Regions from separate parts of the Paenibacillus sp. NRS-1781 genome, predicted to be linked through region 1. Evidence: a T-box and tRNA genes for the amino acid it is inferred to sense, from the RefSeq annotation. Region 1 holds a T-box; the other holds one or more tRNA genes.
What was found. A T-box is a leader RNA that pairs with one kind of tRNA and senses whether it is charged. The one in region 1 lies ahead of argS (arginine--tRNA ligase), so its partner is inferred to be a tRNA-Arg.
Positions count from the first base shown of each region.

Region 2: it encodes a tRNA-Arg, which carries the amino acid that the T-box ahead of argS (arginine--tRNA ligase) is inferred to sense. The anticodon was not compared.

Region 1 covers NZ_JBITPI010000082.1:15,887-20,603, forward strand. Annotated here, with positions in the region: gene ACIFO6_RS23410 (nicotinate phosphoribosyltransferase) at 85-1,548, shown strand; gene ACIFO6_RS23415 (MogA/MoaB family molybdenum cofactor biosynthesis protein) at 1,619-2,134, opposite strand; gene ACIFO6_RS23420 (four-helix bundle copper-binding protein) at 2,396-2,725, shown strand; T-box leader at 2,804-3,058, shown strand; gene argS (arginine--tRNA ligase) at 3,119-4,717, shown strand, end outside.
Region 2 covers NZ_JBITPI010000022.1:29,574-34,290, forward strand. Annotated here, with positions in the region: gene gap (type I glyceraldehyde-3-phosphate dehydrogenase) at 1-595, opposite strand, end outside; gene ACIFO6_RS08350 (sugar-binding transcriptional regulator) at 682-1,719, opposite strand; tRNA gene ACIFO6_RS08355 (tRNA-Arg) at 1,957-2,031, shown strand; gene clpP (ATP-dependent Clp endopeptidase proteolytic subunit ClpP) at 2,241-2,837, shown strand; gene ACIFO6_RS08365 (PdaC/SigV domain-containing protein) at 2,966-4,078, opposite strand; gene ACIFO6_RS08370 (SIMPL domain-containing protein) at 4,321-4,717, opposite strand, start outside.

The DNA of each region.
Region 1 (4,717 bases):
GAATGGAGTCGGATATTGCTGAATATGGATGGACAAGGCGTTACGCCGTTGCAAAACCGGGGACAGTCAGAGAGGATGATTACGATGCAGTCAACGAGCCTCGCATTACATACAGATAAATATCAGATTAATATGATGTACGCCCATTGGGTGAACGGAAGTCACAAACGCAAAGCTGTGTTTGAGGCATATTTTCGCAAGCTGCCTTTTGGCAACGGATATGCGGTGTTTGCAGGTCTGGAACGCATTGTGAATTATATTGCAAATCTGCGCTTTACAGAAGAGGATATCCGTTACCTTTCAGAGCAAGAGGAGAAGTATGATCCTATGTTTCTGGAGGCATTGCGCCAGTTTAGGTTTGGCGGAACCGTTCATTCGATGAAAGAAGGGGCACTTGTTTTCCCGAATGAGCCTCTGGTACGCGTCGAAGGAACGATTATGGAAACACAGCTGGTTGAGACAGCGTTGTTGAATTTTATGAACTACCAAACGCTGATTGCGACGAAGGCGTCGCGCATCAAGCAGGTTGCAAGCGGAGATACGCTGCTGGAATTTGGCACACGGCGGGCGCAGGAAGCAGATGCGGCGATTTGGGGAGCACGGGCAGCTTATGTAGCGGGCTTTGACGCAACTTCTAATATGCTGGCAGGTGAGCACTTTGGTATTCCGACCAAGGGAACACATGCTCATTCCTGGGTGCAGACCTTTATGAGCGAGCAGGAGGCTTTTGACGTGTATGCGAAGGTTTTACCGGATCAGGTCACACTGCTGGTGGATACCTTTGATACGCTGGAGAGTGGCGTTCCCCATGCGATTCGAACAGCGAAGATGCTGGAGAGTCAGGGTAAACGGATGAATTCGATCCGGCTGGATAGTGGCGACTTGGCTTATTTATCCATTCAGGCTCGGGAAATGCTGGATGCTGAAGGGCTGGATTACGTACAAATTGTAGCCTCCAATGATTTGGATGAAAATACAATTTTCAACTTAAAGGCCCAAGGCGCGTGTATCGATGTATGGGGTGTGGGGACGCAACTCATTACAGCTTCGGATCAACCTTCATTGGGCGGGGTTTACAAGCTGGTCGAACGGGAAGTAGAAGGCGAAATGCTGCCGACGATTAAAATTTCAGGCAATCCAGAAAAGGTATCCACACCGGGTAAGAAGGATGTATATCGTATTATAGATAAGAAGAAAGGGAGAGCTGTCGCCGATTATATTTCTTTTCCAGACGAAGACCGTCCGCGCAATGGAAAGCGGCTGAAACTCTTTAACCCGTTGCATCCGTATATGAAGAAGTATGTGGAAAATTACGAGGCAGTTCCGATGCTGGAGCCTATTTTCGTAAATGGGCAGAAAGTGTATGAACTTCCCGGGCTGGATGAAATTCGCGCATACCATACTTCCCAGCTGCAACTGTTTTGGCCGGAATATTTGCGGAAAATGAACCCGGAAATTTACCGTGTAAATCTCAGTGAAAAGGTATGGGGGCTGAAACAAAAGCTGATCGACAGCTATATGCAGCCAGAAGTGGAAGAAAAGGAATAGTTTTAAGAGGCACCCTGCAAATAATGGGGTGCCTCTTTGTGTTTCAGAGCATAAGAGGAAAATCTGTGTGTTATTTGTAAATTTCCCTCATGACATGCCGCAGCTCAGGTATAATAATGCGCTCCATCGCCAAACGGACGGCTCCACGTGAGCCTGGCATAGAAAACACGGCTGTCCGGTCGACAGTGCCAGCTACAGCACGACTCAATATCGCTGCAGAACCAATATCCTCGGCAAAGCTTAAATAACGGATGATTTCCCCAAATCCGGGCAGTTCCTTATCCAGCAGAGAGGATACGGCTTCATACGTTGTATCACGCGGGGAAATACCGGTGCCGCCTGTCAGAAGAACAGCCTCAATGTCATCGCGTTCCGCTGCTTCGGATACCAGTTGCCGGATGCCATCATAGTCGTCTTTGACGATAACATATCGGGCCACCTGATAGCCGTTCGTTTCCAACAGATCCACCAGTAGACGTCCTCCGGTATCTGTTTCCACGGTGCGGGTGTCGGAGACGGTTACAACCATGCAGCTAACCTGCTGTGGGGCCTCCCGTCGATGCTCCTCTACAGAAGATATATTCATTTGCAATGCTCACTCCTCGATCTATGGTTAGACATACTCTTTTTACAATAGAGGAATGATTGTCGGTGTGCAAGTCAGGAGCAGGCATTAGGGAGTTGTGTGATTTATCCCCTTGCACGGATGGGATGGAATATAGTACACTTCCTTACATAAGCCGGGATTTTTTGTTTGGTCAAGTTGAAAGCGTGAACAACGGTTGATTAATCTCAATTGTCGACGGGTAATAATACAGCAGGGTCAACAACAGGGAGGTAATGTATTATGAAACATTCATACCAACAATGCGTGGATGCTTGCCTGGAATGTATGAACGCTTGCAACGTCTGTTACGTGGCGAGCTTGAAGGAATATGATTTGGCTATGCTGCGCGAGTGTATTCGAGTGAGCCGGGAATGTGCAGAAATATGCGGGTTTGCTGCTCAAATGTTGGAACGCGGAACGGAATTTGCCGAGCAAATTTGTGAGCTGTGTGCCAAAGCCTGTGAAGTATGTGCTGCTGAATGCGGTAAGCACGCTCATGAGCATTGCAAGCAATGTGCAGCAGCCTGCCGCCGTTGTGTTCAGGCATGCCGCCAAATGGTGGCTGTGTAATTACATATAATCGAGCCAGCGCCTGAACAGAAAATAAAACATTGCTTTCTACAGGATAGGTTTGTATAATGATGGGAATTAACGTCTTGGAACGGGAGAGTAGCAGGGGAGCCATATCATTACAGCGAGCCGGAAAAGGTGGAAGCCGGTATGAGGCCCAACGTGAAGCGCACCCGGGAGACGGTTGTTCCAACACGGAGTTCCGTTAGTAGTTCAGCCCGGCAGACACCGTTATTTGTCATTGGAGTGAAATCGGCGATTATGCATAGTTCATTGCACAATCCGATTTACGAAGAGTGGTACCGCGGGGATATTGAAGTTCTCGTCTCTTGAATAATTCAAGAGGCGGGAGCTTTTTTTGTTAGATTCTAATGAAAAAAAGGAGAGAAAGCCATGCTGTTATCGATCGCTACTCAGGCTATTTCTGCCCATACGGGCTTGGAGGAAAAGGAGATTTCCTCTTTATTGGAGGTACCGCCACAACCGGAATGGGGGGATGTAGCGTTTCCCTGTTTTTTGCTGGCTAAAAAGTTTAGGAAGGCTCCGCAGCAAATTGCGTTGGAACTGGCGGAGGCCATAACCCGTAAGGAAGGACTGACTGCTTCGGCATCAGGAGCCTATGTCAATATAACACTGGGGCGTTCCATTCATATTCCACTGATGCTGGCTGAATTGAGCAAACCCGAATTTTTCAAGCCAGATCTCGGACACGGACAGCGGGTAGTGATTGATATGTCTTCGCCCAATATTGCCAAACCGTTTGGTATCGGCCATCTTCGTTCTACTGTCATCGGTGCTGCACTGTACCGCATTCTCGGGGAAACGGGGTATGTTCCAGTTAGTGTGAATCATTTGGGGGATTGGGGAACACAGTTTGGTAAGCAAATTGCGGCTTATAAAAGATGGGGAAATGAGGGGCAGCTACAGCAAGATCCGATTGGAGAGTCACTTAAGCTGTATGTGCGTTTTCATGAGGAAGCCGAGCATGACCCGTCTTTGGAGGACGAAGGTCGAGAATGGTTCCGTCGTCTGGAGCATGGAGATACTGAGGCTCAGCGGCTATGGGAGTTTTTTGTTGAAGTCAGCCTGCGAGAATTTGATCGCATGTACCAGCGTCTGAACATTACATTCGACCATGTACTGGGAGAGAGCTTTTACAATAATAAAATGCAGGCGGTTGTTGAACAATTAAAGACGAAAGGTTTGCTGGAAGAAAGTGACGGTGCGCTTGTGGTGCGTCTGGAGGATGAAGGGCTGCCGCCTTGTCTGATTTTGAAAAAGGATGGGACTACCATCTATCCGACACGTGACTTGGCTACGGCGATCTACCGTCATGAGGTGATGAAAGCTGATCGGTTGCTGTACGTGGTAGGTGGAGAGCAGCAGTTGCATTTCCGGCAGGTGTTTGAGGTGCTAAAGCGTGCAGGGGAGACGTGGGCGGAGCAGTGTGAGCACGTACCGTTTGGTCTGATGCGTTTTGCAGGTAAAAAAATGTCCACAAGACGCGGCAAGGTCGTGAAGCTGGAGGAGGTGCTGGATGAAGCGGTGGCCCGCGCTCTAACTATCATCACTCAGAAGAATCCCGATTTACAGGATCAACAGGAAATAGCCGAGGACGTCGGCATCGGGGCGATCATTTTTGGTGACTTAAAAAATAACCGCCTGAACGAAGTGGATTTCTCACTGGAGGATGCATTAACCTTTGAAGGTGAGACAGGGCCTTATGTACAATACACATATGCACGTATACGCAGTCTTTTGGAAAAAGCGCATGCTGGTGCTGGAACGGTGGTTGGTTCTGGTATCGACGTTCCTACAAGGGACGGTCATGCACCTGATCCAACCTATGCACTGGCTGAAATGCTGGGGGATGCAGGCTGGGCTCTGCTTAAGCAACTGGTTCGTTATCAGGGACAACTGGTACGTGCGGCTCGACAACTGGAACCTTCGGTTATCGCGAGGTTTGCGCTGGATACGGCGCAGGCGTTCAAC
Region 2 (4,717 bases), on a different contig from region 1:
CACGACGGAAGTCGCCTTTAGCATGTGGAGCATCCAACGTGTTTTGGTCGCCAGTGTAAGCATGAATTGTAGTCATCAGGCCTTCAACGATACCAAATTTGTCTTGCAAAGTTTTAGCCATAGGAGCCAAGCAGTTTGTTGTGCAAGAAGCACCGGAGATTACAGTTTCAGTACCGTCCAGAATTTCATGGTTTACGTTGTAAACGACAGTTTTCATGTCGCCAGTAGCTGGAGCGGAGATGACAACTTTTTTAGCGCCGCCTTTCAAATGTTTCTCAGCAGCTTCTTTAGTTGTGAAGAAACCTGTACATTCCAGAACGATATCTACACCCAGGTCTCCCCAAGGCAGTTCTTCAGGGTTGCGGTTAGCCAAAACCTTAACTTCTTTACCGTTAACTTTGAAGAAGCCATCGTGTACTTCTACTTCTCCTTGGAAAGTACCTTGTGTTGTATCATATTTCAACAGATGTGCCAGCATTTTGGAATCTGTCAAATCATTGATTGCTACTACTTCAATACCTTCCACGTTTTGAATCCGGCGGAAAGCAAGGCGTCCAATACGTCCGAAACCGTTAATACCAACTTTAACTGTCATGAGTGAGTTCCTCCCAAAGTTCGTTTAGTTTATATATTCAAGACAGACCCGAAAGCCCGTCAAGACAACACAATTCATAAATCCGTTCAACCATTCAAATAATAGCTTACAATTTCAGCAGCAGCGCCTTCGTCGGTGACAAGAATATCTTCCTGCCCGAAACGCAGCACTGCATGAATAGCAGCCGCCTTGCTCTTACCTCCAGCTACGCCTAGAACCGTCTCGGTACGCCTGATATCCTCCAAACGGAGTCCAAGCGTCAGCATTCTGTGAACAACGACGCCGTCTTCGTTAAAATAATAGCCAAACGATTCGGCAACCGCGCCCTCACTGCTAATCTGGGCAAAGGTTTCAGGGTCGAGCTTGCGTCTACGTGCCATTGCTATAGCGTTGCCTATCCCGTGAATGATGATCCGACTCTCGCGAATCAGGCTTAAAATATCCTGAATATTCGTATCTTCAAGCAGGGAGTTGTAAGCATGATTGCTGAGCAAATCCGGTACATGGAGCAGACGGTATTGTGAGCCAACCTTACGAGCCATGGTGGAAGCAATTGTGTTCGCCTGCATTTCCATGCTTTCTCCCAAACCCCCACGTGCTGGTACGAACCATCCGCCCTTAAGTGGGCCATTAGCAGGTAGTGTCAGTTGGTCCGCCACGTCGGCAATCGTCGTGCCACCTGTTACGGCGACCACATCCTCGTCGTCCATAACACTCAGCAGCGCTTTTGCCCCAGCACGGCCCAGCTCCTGCTTCGTTAAAGGAGAAGCATCCGAATCCCCTGGAACGACAACCACCTTCCTCAAGCCATAGGCTAGACGAATCTGATCCTCCAATTGGGACAGACCGAACAAGTTGTTCGCAATCGGCTCCAGCTGTTCCAGCAGATCCAGTCCTGCTTTGCTCACCTTCATGCCCACACTCTCAATCTCAATCAGCCCTTGGGCTTTAAGAAGATCGGTTTCGGCGCGCAACACGCGCTCGGTCATGTTCAGTGAAGCCGCCAGCGTTCTGCGTCCAATAACATCGGACAGCATAATCTGATGCAGGATTGTGTACCTTTTTTTCAAAATATCCATGAGGTCGGGCAGAAGCTGCTTCTGTATTTCTAATATCTTTCGCATGCTTTCCACTCCCGCACACTTCTAAGTTCTTTCCCTTAAATGCTATATCACTAACTGGTCTTAAAACGTCCCGGGTTAACTTTTTAAGTCCCACGTATATCTTACCCAATATTTGCTCCACATGCAAGTCTATCTGAACCTATATTTCTCAACTTTTTATGTGAATATGCGCACGTAATAAAAGCTTGCAATTCAATGCCGTATATCATATAATCATCTTTGTTTCCAATTAGCTGTGCGCCCGTGGTCCAACGGATATGACGTAGGCCTCCGGAGCCTGAGATCGAGGTTCGATTCCTCGCGGGCGCGCCATTTTATATGAATGTTTAAATGCTTCTATATACTGTTTTAACCAATAAGAGCGCAGAGGGCTCTTTTTTTTGACTAATAGTTTGACTTTCTTTGACTTTTTGTTTGAAATTGTTTATCATGTGGTTAATACGGTAACAGTTTATAAATAGGGACGTGTAATCGGCATGTCCACCAAATCCATTAACGATATTAAAGGGAGGTTTTTTGACGTGAGCTATGTTCCTATGGTAGTAGAACAAAGTAACCGCGGCGAACGCGCCTATGACATTTATTCCAGACTGTTGAAGGATCGCATTATTTTGTTGGGCTCGGACGTCAATGACGCTGTAGCCAACTCTATTATTGCGCAAATGCTGTTTTTGGCTGCCGAAGATCCTGAAAAAGACATTCACTTGTATGTTAACAGCCCTGGCGGTTCCATTACAGCCGGTATGGCCATATTCGATACAATGCAATACATTAAACCTGACGTGTCTACGATTTGTGTAGGTATGGCGGCTTCCATGGGTGCTTTCTTGTTGAACGCCGGTGCCAAGGGCAAACGTTTTGCTTTGCCAAACAGTGAAATCATGATTCACCAACCATTGGGTGGTGCACAAGGTCAGGCAACGGATATCGAAATCCGCGCCCGCCGCATTCTGAAAATGCGTGACAAATTGAACCGCATTCTCGCAGATCGCACAGGCCAACCACTGGAGCGCATTGAAAAAGACACAGACCGTGATTATTTCATGTCCGCTGATGATGCCAAGGAATACGGTATTATTGATAAAGTGCTTACTAGCTCCTCTCCAGAAGGTGTGTAAGAGAACGACTTATGGCCTCTGAATAGCTAGTAACGAAAAAAGCTGCCCTGGATGTTCGCATCCGATAGGCAGCTTTTTTCGTTTACTATTCTTTTGTGTACAGATATTCCAACTATTATCCATTTGTACTATGGATTCTGTTTCACGAAAGGCTTACCACCTTGAGGTAACAGTTGGCTAAACGTGTAGGTGAACTCAGGAATACCATACGCATATGGTGTATATTCGTATAGATCAAAAACAAGCGTCAACCCACTATTGGTTACATAAAAATTCGGATTAGCTGCAAGCTCCTTAAATCCGCCGAAACCTCCTGCGTCAGCCTGAAGTGCATCCATTTTTTTCTTCAGGTCACTATTGAGGAACTTTTTATAATTTGGGCTAGCTTTCAGCACGTCAGGCAATTGAAGCTGTTTGCCATCGGACAGCGAGAACGTATACCCTTTACGGGCGGCCATGCCATGCGCACCACCTGTATACGAATAATCCTGCATAATTACACTTAAAATACCACCCTTGTTATAGGCAATTGCAAAATCATTGCCAAACTCATACGGCCTTTGCGCTGTAGCGCCTCCCTCAGCCACTTGCTTTTTGCCTGCCGCCAGCATTTCTTCCGCATGTTTTTTAAGCACACCGTTAATCGCCTGCTGAGCTTCGGCATTCAACTGGCTATTACTGATTTGCGGATAGTTGACCTTGTAGTTCACCTTAGAGTCACTCGAAGCCGGAAGAGATTGGGACATAATCGTGATCGGATTCAGCTGGCTTTTGCTTAACACCACTGTTTTCTGAGCTGCATTCCACTGAGCATCAATACCCAGATAGTCTTTCAGCAGACTCATAGGAATGTACAGCTTCCCGGCGATCTGTTTGGCGCTCATGTTGCGTGTGCTTATTCCATTGACATTGACATAGGAACCATCGGAGGAAGGGGACATGATGTAAAGAATATTGTAACCGCTGCCTACAGTATATGTCGCTGTTTTGGTATCATAGCTTACCGGAATTCCTAGGCTGTCGCGCAGCGCTGCTACGGGAATCAATGTGCTTCCGTTCACCTGAATTCCATTGGTGGCCAACGTTTTACCATTCCATTGGATAGAAACACCTGGTGGCTGTGCTGTAGCCTGTTGTTTGGATGAAGCAGCCTCGATATAGGAAACGGGAACAACTGCGACTCCTGCTAAAATTCCCGCTGCTAGCAGTGCAGAGCCCCATTTTTTCGTATACTTATTCATATTAAAATATTCCTCCTGTTATAGATGTGTGTAACCTAAGTGTGTTGATTACTTTACTTATTATATCTATACCCCTATGTTCGTAGTTTACAATCTGTACACTCCCCGATTTCAATCTGTACATCTAGTAGGCGCCAGCCGTTACAGACTCATGACAAAATAGTTTCGGCATATAAAAAAAGCCAGCAAGCCATCCTGCAAATAAAAAGCAGGGCGCTTGTGGCTTCGTTATCATCTGTACGTTAGTTCAATTCGTATTGTGCCGACACTTGGACTTTCACAGTCACTTGACCAGACTGTATCTCTGTTCCACCACTTGTATCCATGAGTGCCTTACTCATAGCAGCCTCACGTTGTGTGAAGATTTGGGCATCTCCCCCCTCTACCGTTACATTCAAGAGATTTCCAAGCCCACGTTTGGTTGCCTTGGCTACAGCACTGGCTTTGGATTGAGCATTCCCCAACGCCTTGGCAATCGCTTCTTCTTCATAAGCTGAGGAATTTTCTACCGAAAAACGTACATTATCCACGTTGTTCGCTCCAGACAGTGTAGCCTCATCCAGTAACTGACCGATTTTATCCAAATTACGGTACTTGACGGAAAGCGTATGGTTGGCAATGTAGCCTTTGAGCTTCTGT